Regions from separate parts of the Alteromonas sp. W12 genome, predicted to be linked through region 1. Evidence: predicted binding sites of a transcription regulator. Region 1 holds the regulator's gene; each other region holds the start of a gene.

Region 1 (3,632 bases):
ATACCGTGTAAATGGTAAACAGCGCGGTCTTATCTATGCGGACTGTTATAAAGCATCGATAGTTCATTACATGTTATATCAGATGGTAACTGCGGGCGGCCTTGGTGGCAAAGTTTAATGCAGGCTTTATACAATAAAGGCGCATTGACTGCGCCTTTTGTGGAGTACTTCGTTAAAAAACGTAAGCACGGTCCTGATTGTCGTATGTATTAAGCGCCTGAACGCACGCCGAGCATGTGGCAGATGGCGTAGCTTAATTCACTACGGTTCAAAGTATAGAAATGGAAGTGTTTTACCCCTTCTTTAGCGAGTACTTTAACTTGGTCCATAGCAATGTTAGCGCCTATAAGATTACGGGTAGCTTGGTCGTCGGCATCAAGGCCGTCGAACATTTTGTGTAACCATCCCGGCACATGAACATTTGTGAACCCCGCAAATTTCACCAGTGTTTGGTAGTTGGTTACCGGCAAAATACCCGGAACGATATCTAAGTCGACACCCGCTGCGGCTGCACGGTCTCTAAATCGAAGGTACACACTCGTATCGAAAAAGAACTGGGTTATCGCTTCTGTGGCACCTGCTTCTGCTTTGCGCTTAAGGTTTAGTAAATCAAACTGTGCATTTGGTGCTTCAGGGTGCTTCTCTGGATAGGCAGCAACAGAAATATCAAAATCGGCAACGTCTTTTAGCAAGGCAACAAGATCAGAGGCATACATCTCTGTCTTTTCTACTCCTGGCGGTAAATCGCCACGAAGCGCAACAATACGGCGAATACCTGAGTCCCAGTAGTCTTTTGCAATTTGCTTAAGCTCATCACGGCTAGCATCAACACCGGTCAAGTGAGGGACCGCCGCGACACCGGTTTGCTGCTGAATGCGTTTTACAACGTCGTGGGTTCTGTCACGCTCACCGCTATTCGCGCCGTAGGTTACCGACATGTAGCTTGGCTTTAGAGGGGCGAGACGTTCAACTGACTTCCACAGGGTCTGTTCCATGGCTTCCGTTTTAGGCGGAAAGAATTCAAAAGATACATCAATATCACGCAGTTCCGACAGGGACTGGTTTAATGCATCGATACCTTGTGCGTAAGAAACCATGGCTTTTTCTCTCAAAAATGTATTCTTATAGACGTTTAGACGTCTAAATTAAAGAATATATGTCTAGACGTCAAGAGGTTTACACTGCTCAATTGACCTTTTCGTGAACTTGTTTAGAATTTCTCTTCATAACATAAAAAAGAGTAGACCGAGTTAGTACAATGGCAGAATGGAACGGTAAATATATTCACCCCTACGCAGAGCATGGCAAGAAGAGCGAACAGGTAAAGAAAGTCACTGTCTCTATACCTATTAATGTGCTTAAGGCGCTTACTGATGAGCGTACTCGCCGCCAAATCAATAATCTGCGTCACGCCACTAATTCAGAACTGTTGTGCGAAGCATTTTTGCATGCGTTTACCGGTCAACCATTGCCTAACGATGATGACCTGCGCAAAGACAATCCTAATCGCGTACCGGCTGAAGCAAGACGCATTATGGAAGAAATGGGCATTGATCCAAGCTTCGAAAACGATGTGTCGGAAGACGACTGATATTTGGTATTAAAGAGAAACGGCGCTTTGTTGTAAGTTATTGCTAATTGATAACCTACAACACGGCGCCGTTTTTTATGTACTTGTATTCTCTAAGTGCACTTTTTAGCAAATAAAGGTTGGGCACTAGCCCCTCCATTTTTTTGCTTTATGCGCCAGAATTTTATTCTTCTGGGCTTTCAGGCACGCGTGCAACGCCAGATTCAATCGCAGCCTTAGATACGGCGGTAGCAATACGCTCGCATAAACGCGGGTCCATAGGTTTAGGAATAATGTACTCCTTACCAAATGTCAGACTAGTACTCTTACTGGCAGCTAGTACTTCTTCTGGTACAGGCTCTTTCGTGATAGCACGAAGGGCTTCTACTGCCGCTACTTTCATTTCATCGTTAATGGCCGTTGCACGAACATCTAGTGCTCCACGGAAAATAAACGGGAAACACAGTACGTTGTTAACTTGGTTAGGGTAGTCCGAGCGTCCGGTAGCCATAATAAGATCTTTACGTACTTCGTGAGCAAGTTCAGGCTTTATCTCAGGGTCTGGGTTTGAACATGCAAATACAATTGGGTTTTCAGCCATCAAGGCCAGTGTTTCTGGTGGTAAAACATCCGGTCCTGACACACCAACAAAAATATCCGCGCCTTCCATTACATCTTCAAGCGTACGCTTGTCAGTATTGTTAGCAAATAGCTTTTTGTGCTCAGTTAAGTCTTCGCGACGAGTATGAATAACGCCTTTTCTGTCTAGCATATAAATACGCTCACGCTGGGCACCACACTTAATAAGCAGTTCCATACAAGCGACCGCTGCTGCACCGGCACCCATACACACAATTTTAGCGCTCTCTATGCTTTTACCCTGAATTTCCAGAGCATTAAGCATGCCCGCTGCAGTTACAATAGCGGTACCGTGCTGATCATCATGAAATACCGGAATTTTACAGCGCTTAATTAGCTCTTGTTCAATCTCAAAGCATTCAGGCGCTTTAATGTCTTCTAAGTTAATGCCGCCAAATGTGTCAGCGATATTCGCTACTGTATTAATGAACTCTTCGGTTGTACGATGCTTCACTTCAATGTCAATGGCATCCAGGCCAGCAAAGCGTTTAAACAGAAGGGCTTTTCCTTCCATAACAGGTTTCGATGCCAGTGGTCCTAGGTTACCCAATCCTAAAATCGCAGTTCCGTTACTGATAACGGCAACCAGGTTTCCTTTACCCGTGTACTTATAGGCGTTATCTGCATCTTCGGCAATTTCTCTGACCGGCTCGGCAACGCCTGGGCTGTAGGCAAGAGCAAGGTCATCGACGCTGTCGGCTGGTTTAGATAACTCTACGCGGATTTTTCCAGGTGTGGGTTTGGCGTGATAGTCGAGTGCGCGTTGTCTAAAATCTGACATGTAAAAAGGTATCCTTAGATGTAGGGTTCATCGGTGTTTTCGTTCACGCTCTGTAGCTATTTTATTGTCGTTATAGTTATAGGTAGATAAACGTAAGCGCGTTACAACCAAGTAATGACAAAAGTGATTATAAATAGTTGTTAGCACTAGGGCTTGTTGATCTTTGTTTTACAGCAATCATCAATACGCCCTAAGGTGGCATGTGGAAAAAGCAGACTAGGCGTTAACCTTTACTGATTTTGTTCACATACCTTAATGGATACAAGCCTCAAGTTTATGTACCCAAAAGCGCCACAAGTCTTGAAAGTAATGCATTATTCACAGAATTAATGCTCACTATCAAGGTGCCGATCGCAACTCTAACACAGCCAGTCACTGTGTACATATCTGATCAGAATTCTCACATACCAATGTAGGTTAGGCATACTAATTAGACCAGTAAAATGGGTCTATAATTGCCATTCATGCTATTTATTTTGACTTGTCATAACATTCTGTAGGTCTATTGTGTGGAGGATGAAAACAAAGCTATCAAAGGGATCTACGTTCTCATAAATGCATTGGACAGAAACCCAAATCAGGAAAATAGAACGCAGGGAGACACCTCGTTAATTCTCCATCCAATATTTCTGATAAAATCCT
Region 2 (3,632 bases), on a different contig from region 1:
GTTCCGGCGTACTGCCGCAGCAGCCACCTACAATATTCACTAGCCCAGACTGCGCCCATTCTTTGATGTGCTCGGCCATTTCAGGGCCTTCCATGTCGTATTCACCAAACTCGTTGGGTAAACCAGCGTTAGGGTGCGCTGAAATTAAGCACTCACTAACAGAAGCCACTTCATCCACGTATTGGCGCAGTAAGTCTGGTCCAAGAGCACAGTTTAAGCCGAATGAGAATGGACTGATGTGTCGCATGGAATAATAAAACGCTTCCGCGGTTTGACCAGACAGCGTGCGCCCTGAGGCATCGGTAATCGTGCCAGACACCATAACGGGTAGCGATATACCCAGCTTTTCAAAAACCGACTCTACCGCATAGGCTGCCGCTTTCGCATTAAGTGTATCGAAGATGGTTTCCAGCATGATTAAATCTGCACCGCCTTCAATTAGCGCTTCGGTAGACTCGCTATACGCTTCCACGAGTTCGTCAAAAGTAACATTGCGTTTGCCTGGGTCGTTAACGTCAGGCGAAATTGAAGCAGTGCGATTTGTTGGGCCAAGTACACCTGCCACGAAACGGGGTTTGTCGGGTGTCTTTGCTGTGAACTCATCGGCAGCTTTACGTGCCAATTTAGCTGCAGCTAAATTAATATCACGGGATTGAGCCTGCATATCGTAATCTGCCATAGCGATAGTCGTAGCATTAAACGTATTCGTTTCAATAATGTCCGCACCAGCTTCAAAGTAATCACAGTGAATTTGATAGATGATATCGGGCTGAGTAAGAACCAACAAATCGTTGTTACCCTTAACATCGCAGTGCCAGTTGGCAAACTGTGTTCCGCGATAATCTTCTTCTTCTAACTTATGGCGCTGGATCATGGTGCCCATGGCGCCGTCTAATATAAGGATGCGCTTTTTAGCGGCTTCTGTAAGCGTTGCTTGCGCGCTAGAATTTGGTCTTTGGCTCACGTGCTACCTCTTTGGCTGTGACTTTTCAGCAAGCTGACTTAAATCGTAAGGCGTGGTCTGATAGACATAATAATTCAGCCAGTTTGTAAACAATAGGCTGCCGTGTGAGCGCCACTGTACAATAGGAGACTTGGCTGGATCATCCCCTTCAAAATAGTTTTTTGGAATTACTGGCGTTTGTCCCGCGGCAATATCTCGAAAATACTCGTCTTTAAGTGTATCTGGATCGTATTCCGGGTGACCCGTTACAAATACCATGCGCTTATCTTCTGACGCCACAATATAAGCGCCTACATCGTCAGACTCTGCAACAACACTAAGTCCATCGACGCTGTTATACAACGAGGTGTTAATATGCCCATAACGGGAATGTGGTGCGTAAAAAGAAGGATCAAAGCCTCTTAATAGCTCATTGTTCGGGTCATTCACTTTATGTTTAAAGACACCTGAAAACTTTTCGTCTCTAAGCTCTCGTGTAATGCCGTAAAAGTGATACATGGCGGCGTGAGCAGCCCAACATAAGTAAAGGGTTGAGTTCACGTGACGCTGCGCCCACTCCAATATGGTGGTCATGGTTTCCCAGTACTTTACTTCCTCGTAATCGATAAGCGCGAGAGGCGCACCGGTGACAATGAGGCCATCGTATTTCTTATTCGCTACCGCTGAAAAGTCGTGATAGAAAGCATCCATGTGCGATTGCGGGGTATTCTTCGGCGCTTGATTATCAATTCGAATTAAATCCACGTTTATTTGCAGTGGCGTGTTCGATAACAGGCGAAGTAACTGTACCTCGGTTTCTATCTTGTTCGGCATTAAATTAAGAATACCGACTTCAAGAGGACGAATATCCTGATTGGCAGCCCTGTCCATGTCCATGGTAAAAATATTTTCACCTAGTAGTACATTCTGCGCGGGTAATTGCTCAGGAATACGAATTGGCATAGAGGGCTCCAGTGATAAATTACAATATCTGTATTGTGTCTATAACTGGCGATATGTCAACATCTTTACGTCTAGACGTCTAAACGTTTTTTTCTCTGGTGCTCAAAAATACTAATTATTTTGTTTATGCACCATTACCAACATCTCAGCTTCGGCACGAGGAATGTCGCAGGCTTCAATAATTTCATCAATGCTAGCGCCTTGCTTGACTAAGTCCGCCGCACGCTGATATAGGCGTAGGGAAGGATCTTGAAGCTTGAGTTCTCGAAGCTGGTTTTCAATATCAGTTTGCTTTTCGTCTAACTCTTGAAGGTGTCGAGTGATCACCAAGGTGCGTGCTTGCGCCTCAGTTTGTTGATTATTTGCATTTTTAGCAAGGGCTTCAGTGCGGGCAATAGCCTCTGCGTTAGCATGTTCGCTTTCGCTTAATGCAGAACGCAACTGCTTAACGTGTGAATACAGCACACCCATCGCGGCGATGAGTATAACTACAAGAATACACAGTATGAGTTCTAATAAGGTAGGTGCAGCAAGCTGCCAATCCATGGACATAACCCTTGGGGAAATGTAGGCAGTATTATATTCAATACCGCCTATTCATTTATTTAGATGTTGCTAAGCTCATCCCACTCTTCGTCGCTTAACAATTTATTAAGATCTACAAGAATAAGCAGTTCGCCGTCGCGGTTACTTACACCTTGGATAAACTTAGCACTCTCTTCAGTACCTACGTTAGGGGCACTGTCAATCTCTGAAGATTTCAAGTAAACCACCTCAGCGACACTATCCACAAGAATACCAACCACCTGCTCGTCAGACTCAATAATAACGATACGGGTATTGTCAGTAATTTCTGTTGGCGGTAATCCGAAACGAGCACGTGTATCGATAACCGTTACTACGTTACCACGCAGATTGATAATACCAAGTACATAGTCAGGTGCACCGGGTACAGGGGCTATTTCGGTATAACGCAAGACCTCTTGAACTTGCATCACGTTGATACCGTAAGTTTCTTCACCTAAGCGATACGTTACCCATTGAAGGACTTCGTCGTTGCTGTCGGTGGCGTTATTATTTATTCTTTCGTCGCTCATGAACCTGGCTCCCAATACTATGGCGTCTGGTCGTTACTGCCTAAGCCTTTGTTAAGCATAGATATTAATTCTTCAACGTCAATTAACGCGCACATTTTTTCTTTAACCATCCCTGCTAACCAGGGACGCTTACCTGTGGACTCGCGCCATTTAACATCATCGGTAGTCAAATTGACCGTATTGACTAGCTTTTCACTAGCCAGACCCCACGCACTTTCCCCTAACATTATAAGATATCGGTAGTTAAGCGATTGTGCGAGGTTTTCGTCATATTTTTCTGGCATTACCCATTTTGCAGAGTCAACAACACTTAGTTTAGACTCTCTGTGCAACATTACACCCATAAACCAATCAGGTTTTCCAAATAAAGGGCCAATCTTCTCAATTTGGTGGATCCCACCTAGCGACGTCAAAGGCACCGCAAGTGTTAACCCTGCAACCTCAAAGAATAGCGCCTGAAAGCGAAAACCGAGAGTATCCTTTAGTGGAACTTTTGTTTTTTCAGCGCGGTTTAACGCAGCTTCTTGTTCATTTTCTACTAAAGTTTCTGCGTGAGACTGTTGCTGTTCATCTTCAATTGTCTCTGCTTTTTGCGTTTCAATTAACGATGTAACCTTTTCCGCTATCGC
Region 3 (3,632 bases), on a different contig from region 1:
AGATTCCGCAACGCTGAGCGCATCGAGCGAACGCTTTTCATTTTCCAACACCGTGCGCCGAAGCTGTTTTTATAGCTATTTGAGTGAGCAGCCTGATTTAGAAGCGCTAGCCGTAGACCCCAGAGATACTAACGTAATTTATACGGTTACCGAAGATGCTACCCGTACCGGCGCATTAAGCCCTCGCTGTGAATCCAAATACGAGGAAACAGGGTCAACAGATTACCCTACCTTGTTGGTAAAATTGACACGAAAAGATAATGGCTCGGTTGAAATGTCGGATGTGCGACCTCTTCAGTTTCCCAACGATTTTGAAGTAGGTAATTTTCCTAACGACGGCATTGAAGGGTTGACGATGGCTGAAGACGGCACGTTATATCTGGCGCTAGAGAAAGATAAAGCAGGACAGCCAAGAATTTTTACATTGGCTGTTGATGAAGACTTTTTCTCGTCGAATGATTTTGCCACAGTGAGCGAGCCTAACCTTCAACTTCCTTCGTTTACTTCGGGTAATCACCCTATCAATGGACTGGCGTTATATACTCATTCAACGGGCGCATCCTATTTGTTTGGCGCAGCAAGAAACGACAATGAACTGTGGGTAATTGATGTGAGTGGCAGTAAGCCAACAAAGCGTATCCCTATTACTTTCGACGTTGCCGGAGACCAGAGTTGCGAACAGTACACAATGGATAATTCGTCGATGGAAGGATTAGTGACCATTGAAAATACCTTGTGGATCATTAACGATCCTTGGGAGAAAAACTACCTTAAAAACGCGACGTGTGAAGCGCATAAGAAGCGTTATGAAGACTTAGCGCCTTTATTATTTCCACTAGAAATTAACAGCGTTTGGTTTGAATAATAAGAAAACGAATAGATTGAAAAACAAAAGGGTTGCTTTTAAGCAACCCTTTTTATTGTTGGCTAACGCTATTGATAGCGCGCTTAATATCGCTGTTTTATTTATGCGTCGCTGCGAAGTCGAGAAGCGAAGGTTTTTTTGAACTTCGCAAGTTTAGGCGCCACCACCATAGAGCAATATTGGTTTTGTGGATTATTTTTGAAGTAATCTTGGTGGTAGTCTTCGGCGTCGTAGTAGTTATTTACTGCTACTATTTCAGTCACTACGGGATCGGGCCAAATCTCTTCTTCTGTGATTTCTGCGATAATTTTTTCTGCTTCAGCTTTTTGTGTATCGTCGTGATAGAAAACCGCGCTGCGATACTGTGTGCCTACATCATTGCCCTGTCTGTTAAGCTGTGTAGGGTTATGCAGCGCAAAGAAAATTTCTAGTATCTCTCGGTAGCTAATGCTGTCGGCATCAAACGTCACTTGTACCACTTCAGCATGGCCAGTATTTCCTTTGCATACCTCTTCATAGGTTGGATCGGCCTTTTCGCCTCCAGCATAGCCAGAAATTGCTTTTTCCACGCCTTCAACGCTATTAAACGCTGATTCGATACACCAAAAGCATCCGCCTGCCAACGTGGCGACTTGTAAATTTGCCATAGTAAAAACCTCTCTTAATCTTTGTCTGTAGTGTGGGTGCGGGTAGGTCACAACACAAGTCATCCAAGCGTGTTTTTTTATCGTATAAACGAATATTAAATAAGAATAATGTGCGAGCTGAGTGAAAGGTTTTAACATGTGAGGCTAGCTGCTTTCTTTCAAGCAGTTTGCAACTGGTAAGAATGCGTATAAACGTGTTCAAAATTTGGCAGAGGTATTCAGTCGTGATTATTTTCTATGACGGGTATTGTCCGTTGTGTATCGCTGAAATGCGTCATTTAAGAAAAAGAGACAAGCACAACAAATTAACATTGGTAGATATTCAGGCCCCCGATTTTTCGAACCGTTATCCAACCATGGATTGGCATGCACTCAATGCAAGAATTCACGGACTTCGTGAAGACGGGACGTTGATAACTGGCCTTGATGTCACTCATGAAGCATGGAAAGCCGTGGGCATGGGTTGGCTATATGCACCGCTTCGCTGGCCTGTTATTCGTCATGTAGCCGATGCTTTCTACAATGTATTCGCAAAGCATAGATACACCATTTCATACCTGTTAACAGGTAAAAAACGCCAGTGCGATCGCTGCATACCAGGAGAAGCCAGTGAAAAATAACGTCCTTATAGTGGGCGCGTCGGGCGGTATTGCGTCTGCGCTTATTGAGCAATATAGCAGTGATGGTGCTAGGGTGTTTGCGGTTAGTCGCGCCCCTTTATCTGACACCAATCATTCTGGGGAAGTTACCTATCATCAGCTGGCCGAACAGGACGATAGGCACATTAGCGAATTTGTTGAACAGCTGGCTGAACAGCAGGTTGTGTTAACTACGGTAGTTATCACAACAGGATTTCTACACCGCGAAAGCGATGGCATTCATCCTGAGAAACGTTTGGAAGATGTCAGCGAGCAGGCCTTAGCGGCTTATTTTTCGACTAACAGCATTATTCCCGCAATGTGGCTCAAGCATTTGGTGAATATTATGAGTAAAGAAGGCTCAACCCTTGTTTGCTTAAGCGCGAGAGTAGGGAGTATTTCAGATAATGGACTTGGCGGGTGGTACGGCTACCGCGCGTCGAAAGCGGCGCTCAACATGTTGGTTAAAACGGCGTCGGTAGAATACAAGCGCAGATTGAAAGACGTGATGCTTGTTTGTTATCACCCTGGGACGGTTGATACGGGGCTTTCTAAGCCTTTTCAAAAGAATGTCGCCGCCAAGAAACTGTTCACGCCTGAGTTTACCGCTAAACAGCTCATTCACCACCTTTCGGCGCTTAATCGAGACCAAGCTTGTCATTTTATCGACTGGAATGGCGAAGTGGTAACTTGGTGATACGGTCTAACATCATTTCAGCAAGTCCAACATCAAGACTTTTTATTTCACTGCTGTTACCATGCTATTTTTGGGAATGGTGCAGCGTATTGATAAGCCCATAGAGGTAGCAATACAACGCGTTGACGCCACACGTGAGTCATAACAACAAACGCCATCCTGATAATAAATAATACCAGTTCGCTCGGCTTGATTCTTACGAATAGTAAGTACCGACAACCAGCATAAATTGTGAGCTCACGACGTGTTTGTGCATCACAAGGCGTGATACGGCGAACTGCTATAACAATAACTCAACAAGAGGAAGGGATATGAGCGGGGCCAGAGAACAGTTCGGATCGCGCATAGGTTTTATTTTGGCTGCTGCAGGTTCTGCGGTAGGCATAGGTAATTTGGTAGGGTTTCCTGTCGGTGCAGCTAAAAATGGCGGTGGTGCATTTCTTTTAATGTACGCTATTTTCGTTTTTGCCATTTGTTTACCGGTAATGCTGGCGGAAATGTCAGTTGGTCGCCATGCTAAAAAAGACCCGCTTGGTGCATACAGTGATATAAGCGGTAATGAAAAGAAATGGAAAGTCGCGGGGTGGCTAGCTATTGCTACGCCGTTCATGATTGCCGTTTTCTACATGGTTATTACTGTGTGGCTTTTCGGCTATTTGTTCGAAGCAGTAAGCGGAAATCTAGACAAGTTAGCTAACCCAGAAACCTTTGGGCTGTTTATTAACTCAGAAGCCATCTTTTTATATATGGCGGCCGTTGTTGGTGTGGTCTACCTCATCCTTCAA
Region 4 (3,632 bases), on a different contig from region 1:
GGCGTTCTACGCTTAATCCTTCGCTTGCCGATTCAAGTGCCGCTTTCCAGTCACCGCTTAAATCAATCCCTTGACTGTTTAACAGCAGTTTCCGGCTATTTGCAATGCCATAAACTCTCAGCTGTACATTGCGTTTTAGCAAAGCCGGCTGTTGTTTTTCAATTTGACCTAGCAGTTCGGTTCCCACATTGCCACACCCTACTAGGAATACGTCGATGGTATGGCGGTCAGAGAAAAAATTCTGGTGAATGACTTTTACTGCTTTCTTAGCACGCTTACTTTCAATTACCGTTGAAATAGAGCGCTCTGAAGAGCCTTGAGCAATGGCTACGTTGTTTACGCGCGCTTGGGCAAGCGAGTTAAAGAAACGCGCAGCCAACCCTTTGGTTTGACGCATACCGTCACCAACCAAAGTAACAATGGCTAGGTCATGACGCACTTCAATAGGATCTAGCAATTGATTTTGAAGCTCTAGCGCGAACGCATCTTCAAGAAGCGTTAACGCTCGGCTGGCGTCTTTGCTTTGGATACAGAAACTGATTGAGTATTCTGAAGAAGACTGGGTAATAAGGCTTATTGAAATATTGGCGTTCGACATCACCTCAAACACACGACTTGCCATACCAACCATGCCTTTAAGGCCAGGGCCTGCAACGTTAAACATGGTGACGTTATCAAGCTGTGAAATACCTTTAACTGACGTCCACACCTCGCTTTTTTCATTGCTGATTAGCGTACCTGGCGCAGCTGGGTTTAGTGTGTTTCTGATCAAACAAGGGATGTGGTGTTGGGCAATAGGACCGATAGTTTTCGGATGAAGTACCTTGGCACCGAAATAAGACAGCTCCATCGCTTCTTGATAGGTAAGCTTGTCTAACAGCACTGCCCCTTCAACTTGGTTCGGGTCAGCGTTATAAACACCATCTACGTCTGTCCAAATTTCACAGCAATTTGCGTCTATACACGCCGCTAAAATGGCCGCTGAATAGTCTGAGCCGTTACGCCCAAGCGTGACTTTCTCGCCCGCTTCGTTAGCAGCAACAAACCCCGGCATGACCAGAAATTCACTGCCGTCAGTAGGCACATCTGAAAAGCGCGCTTTACTAAGCGACACATCGGCAATGCTGTCTAGGTAATCGCCTTCGGCCAGCACATACTTAACCGGGTCAATAACGCGATTAGCGATACCTTTGGCAGATAGCATAGCGCTAAAAAGCGTCACCGAGATGTACTCACCAATACTTAGAATACCGGCAGCGACATTATCAGGTGCAACACCAAGCAGCTTAATACCTTCAAGGTGCTGTTTTAATACGGAAAGGTGACTATTAATGAATTCTACCACGCTTGCATGTGCAAACCCGTCGAGTTCTTCGTTTAGGTTGTTGGCGATGCCGGTAACCGTGTCGTTCAACTTATTGAATAACGGCTGGAAATCTTCACCCGCGGCTGCTTGTTCACATAGTAGTGAAAGCGCGTTCGTTACCCCCTTTGGGGCAGAGAGTACAACCGCAGCACCGTCGGTTTGGTGGGTCGCCGTGCTAATCTCCATAACGCGCATGTATCGCGGTGCATCGGCTAGAGAAGAACCCCCAAACTTTAAGACTTTCATATGCTGCTCCTTAAGGTTACGCATGCTAAAACGTGTGTAAAAAAAAGCCCGCTCTGTGTTAGGCGGGCTTTCGTTGTCTTTTGCTTACTTGCACTAGTCAGCGACCGCCCTTTTTAAGGTGGTAATTAACATAATGGTGGTGCGAGTAAGTAGAATCTTTTTCATACAAGCAATTTGCCGTATAGACGTCTATATGTCAACCGCAGTTTTCACTACACTGTATTGCAAAAAGTGAAATACTCTACACGGAATATTGCTTATTAAGGCACACAAGGCTTACTTTGTTTGTTTTCCTAGCGATCATCCATGATATTTTGGGCAAGGAAATCAACCAGTAAACGAATCTTTGGCGCAACATTTCTATTGGAAGGAAATACTGCCCAAATAGCTTCTTGCTTATCTTTATATTTTGGTAATACCTCTATCAACTCGCCGCGTGCCAATGCCTCACGCACATAAAACCCAGGTAGCTGGGTAAGCCCCAATCCTGCCAAAGCAGCGCTACAGAGTGCGTTGCCACTGTTGTATCGCACACGTCCTTGCACTGGCAACGTTTGCACTTCTTTATTTACAACGAATCTCCAGTTGGGTTGGGAGCCTACCAACAAAGTATGTTCCTTAAGCTCTTGTAGAGATTTTGGCATCGAGTGTTGAGAAAAATAGTCTTTGCTACCGCATACAAACAAATGACGTGTAGCCAGCTTTTTAGCAACAAGTGTCGAGTCTTCTAATTTGCCAATACGAATAGCGAGATCGAGACCAAGCTCCACAATATCGAGTTTTTCATTGGAGAACGTACACTGCACACTAATGCCAGCGTACTTTTGCATAAAGGTATTGAGCAAAGGCGCGATAAAGGCTTCGCCAAACGCTACGGGAGCGGTAAGTTTAATTAGCCCTTGCGGCGATGCTTGCAGTACGCTTACAGCTAGCTGGGCATCTTCGAGCGCCTTTAATGCAGGCATTGCCTGCTGAAAATACTGCGTGCCCGCTTCAGTAAGCGATACGCTGCGCGTAGTGCGCTGTAATAATTTAACGCCTAGCTGCTTTTCAAGTGATGCGACTTTACGGCTTATCTGCGCCACTGACGTGTCGAGCTTGTTCGCAGCTCCGGTAAAATTGCCAACGTCAGCTACGGCACAAAACTCAGCTATGCCTTCTAGATATTTCATTATCGCCACTCGTTAGTTTAGCGTTGTTCAACAAAGCGCTGGTTTATTTAAGTACATTCTATTTGGCTAAATCAATTATTACAATTATGAAAAAGTGATTTACTAAAACTGTATTTATCATTAGTAATCCGTCTCCTATACTTTGGTCTATAAAACATCATCAAATATTTATGATTAAGGAGTCATTACATGGCGTCATTCAAAGATTCGTTGCAAGAAGGTCAAACCCACATTAAGTCAAAAGCTGCGGTGGCTTGGGGCCCGGGAGAGCCGTTAAAGATGGAAGAAGTTGACGTAGAGCTTCCTAAGAAAGGCGAGGTACTTGTACGCATCGTTGCAACTGGCGTATGCCACACTGATGCATTTACGCTGTCCGGTGATGATCCTGAAGGCGTATTCCCTTCAATTCTAGGCCACGAAGGTGGTGGTATTGTTGAAATGGTGGGTGAAGGTGTGACTAGTGTAGAAGTTGGTGATCACGTTATTCCTCTTTACACCGCAGAATGTGGCGAATGTAAGTTCTGTAAGTCAGGCAAAACTAACCTTTGCCAAGCGGTGCGCGAAACACAAGGTAAAGGCTTGATGCCAGACGGCACAAGCCGCTTCTCTAAAGATGGTGAGCCAATTTATCATTACATGGGCTGCTCAACGTTTTCTGAGTACACGGTTTTACCAGAAATATCGCTAGCAAAAGTAAACAAAACGGCCCCGTTAGAAGAAGTATGCTTACTTGGCTGTGGTGTGACAACCGGTATGGGCGCCGTGCTTAAAACGGCGAAAGTACAAGAAGGCGACACGGTTGCTATCTTTGGGTTAGGTGGTATCGGTCTATCTGCCATTATTGGTGC

The links. Region 1 encodes MetJ, which represses methionine synthesis genes. Its sites were predicted from a motif close to TAGACGTCTAGACGTCTA; they were not measured.
Region 2: metA (homoserine O-acetyltransferase MetA) is a predicted target of MetJ. The motif match lies at 1,971-1,988, and genes of this name have one in related genera.
Region 3: msrA (peptide-methionine (S)-S-oxide reductase MsrA) is a predicted target of MetJ. The motif match lies at 1,590-1,607, and genes of this name have one in related genera.
Region 4: thrA (bifunctional aspartate kinase/homoserine dehydrogenase I) is a predicted target of MetJ. The motif match lies at 1,787-1,804, and genes of this name have one in related genera.

Annotation. Positions count from the first base shown of each region.
Region 1 covers NZ_LQXH01000012.1:140,504-144,135, reverse strand. The annotation lists gene metF (methylenetetrahydrofolate reductase) at 210-1,097, opposite strand; gene metJ (met regulon transcriptional regulator MetJ) at 1,259-1,591, shown strand; gene AWH61_RS18270 (malic enzyme-like NAD(P)-binding protein) at 1,755-2,990, opposite strand.
Region 2 covers NZ_LQXH01000001.1:637,219-640,850, reverse strand. The annotation lists gene AWH61_RS02610 (homocysteine S-methyltransferase family protein) at 1-964, opposite strand, end outside; gene metA (homoserine O-acetyltransferase MetA) at 968-1,906, opposite strand; gene AWH61_RS02600 (DUF2802 domain-containing protein) at 2,018-2,452, opposite strand; gene AWH61_RS02595 (chemotaxis protein CheW) at 2,512-3,003, opposite strand; gene AWH61_RS02590 (chemotaxis protein CheW) at 3,021-3,632, opposite strand, start outside.
Region 3 covers NZ_LQXH01000013.1:34,249-37,880, reverse strand. The annotation lists gene AWH61_RS18740 (hypothetical protein) at 1-865, shown strand, start outside; gene msrA (peptide-methionine (S)-S-oxide reductase MsrA) at 967-1,512, opposite strand; gene AWH61_RS18730 (thiol-disulfide oxidoreductase DCC family protein) at 1,737-2,132, shown strand; gene AWH61_RS18725 (SDR family NAD(P)-dependent oxidoreductase) at 2,122-2,847, shown strand; gene AWH61_RS18720 (sodium-dependent transporter) at 3,159-3,632, shown strand, end outside.
Region 4 covers NZ_LQXH01000007.1:340,641-344,272, reverse strand. The annotation lists gene thrA (bifunctional aspartate kinase/homoserine dehydrogenase I) at 1-1,612, opposite strand, end outside; gene AWH61_RS09090 (LysR substrate-binding domain-containing protein) at 1,906-2,784, opposite strand; gene AWH61_RS09085 (S-(hydroxymethyl)glutathione dehydrogenase/class III alcohol dehydrogenase) at 2,974-3,632, shown strand, end outside.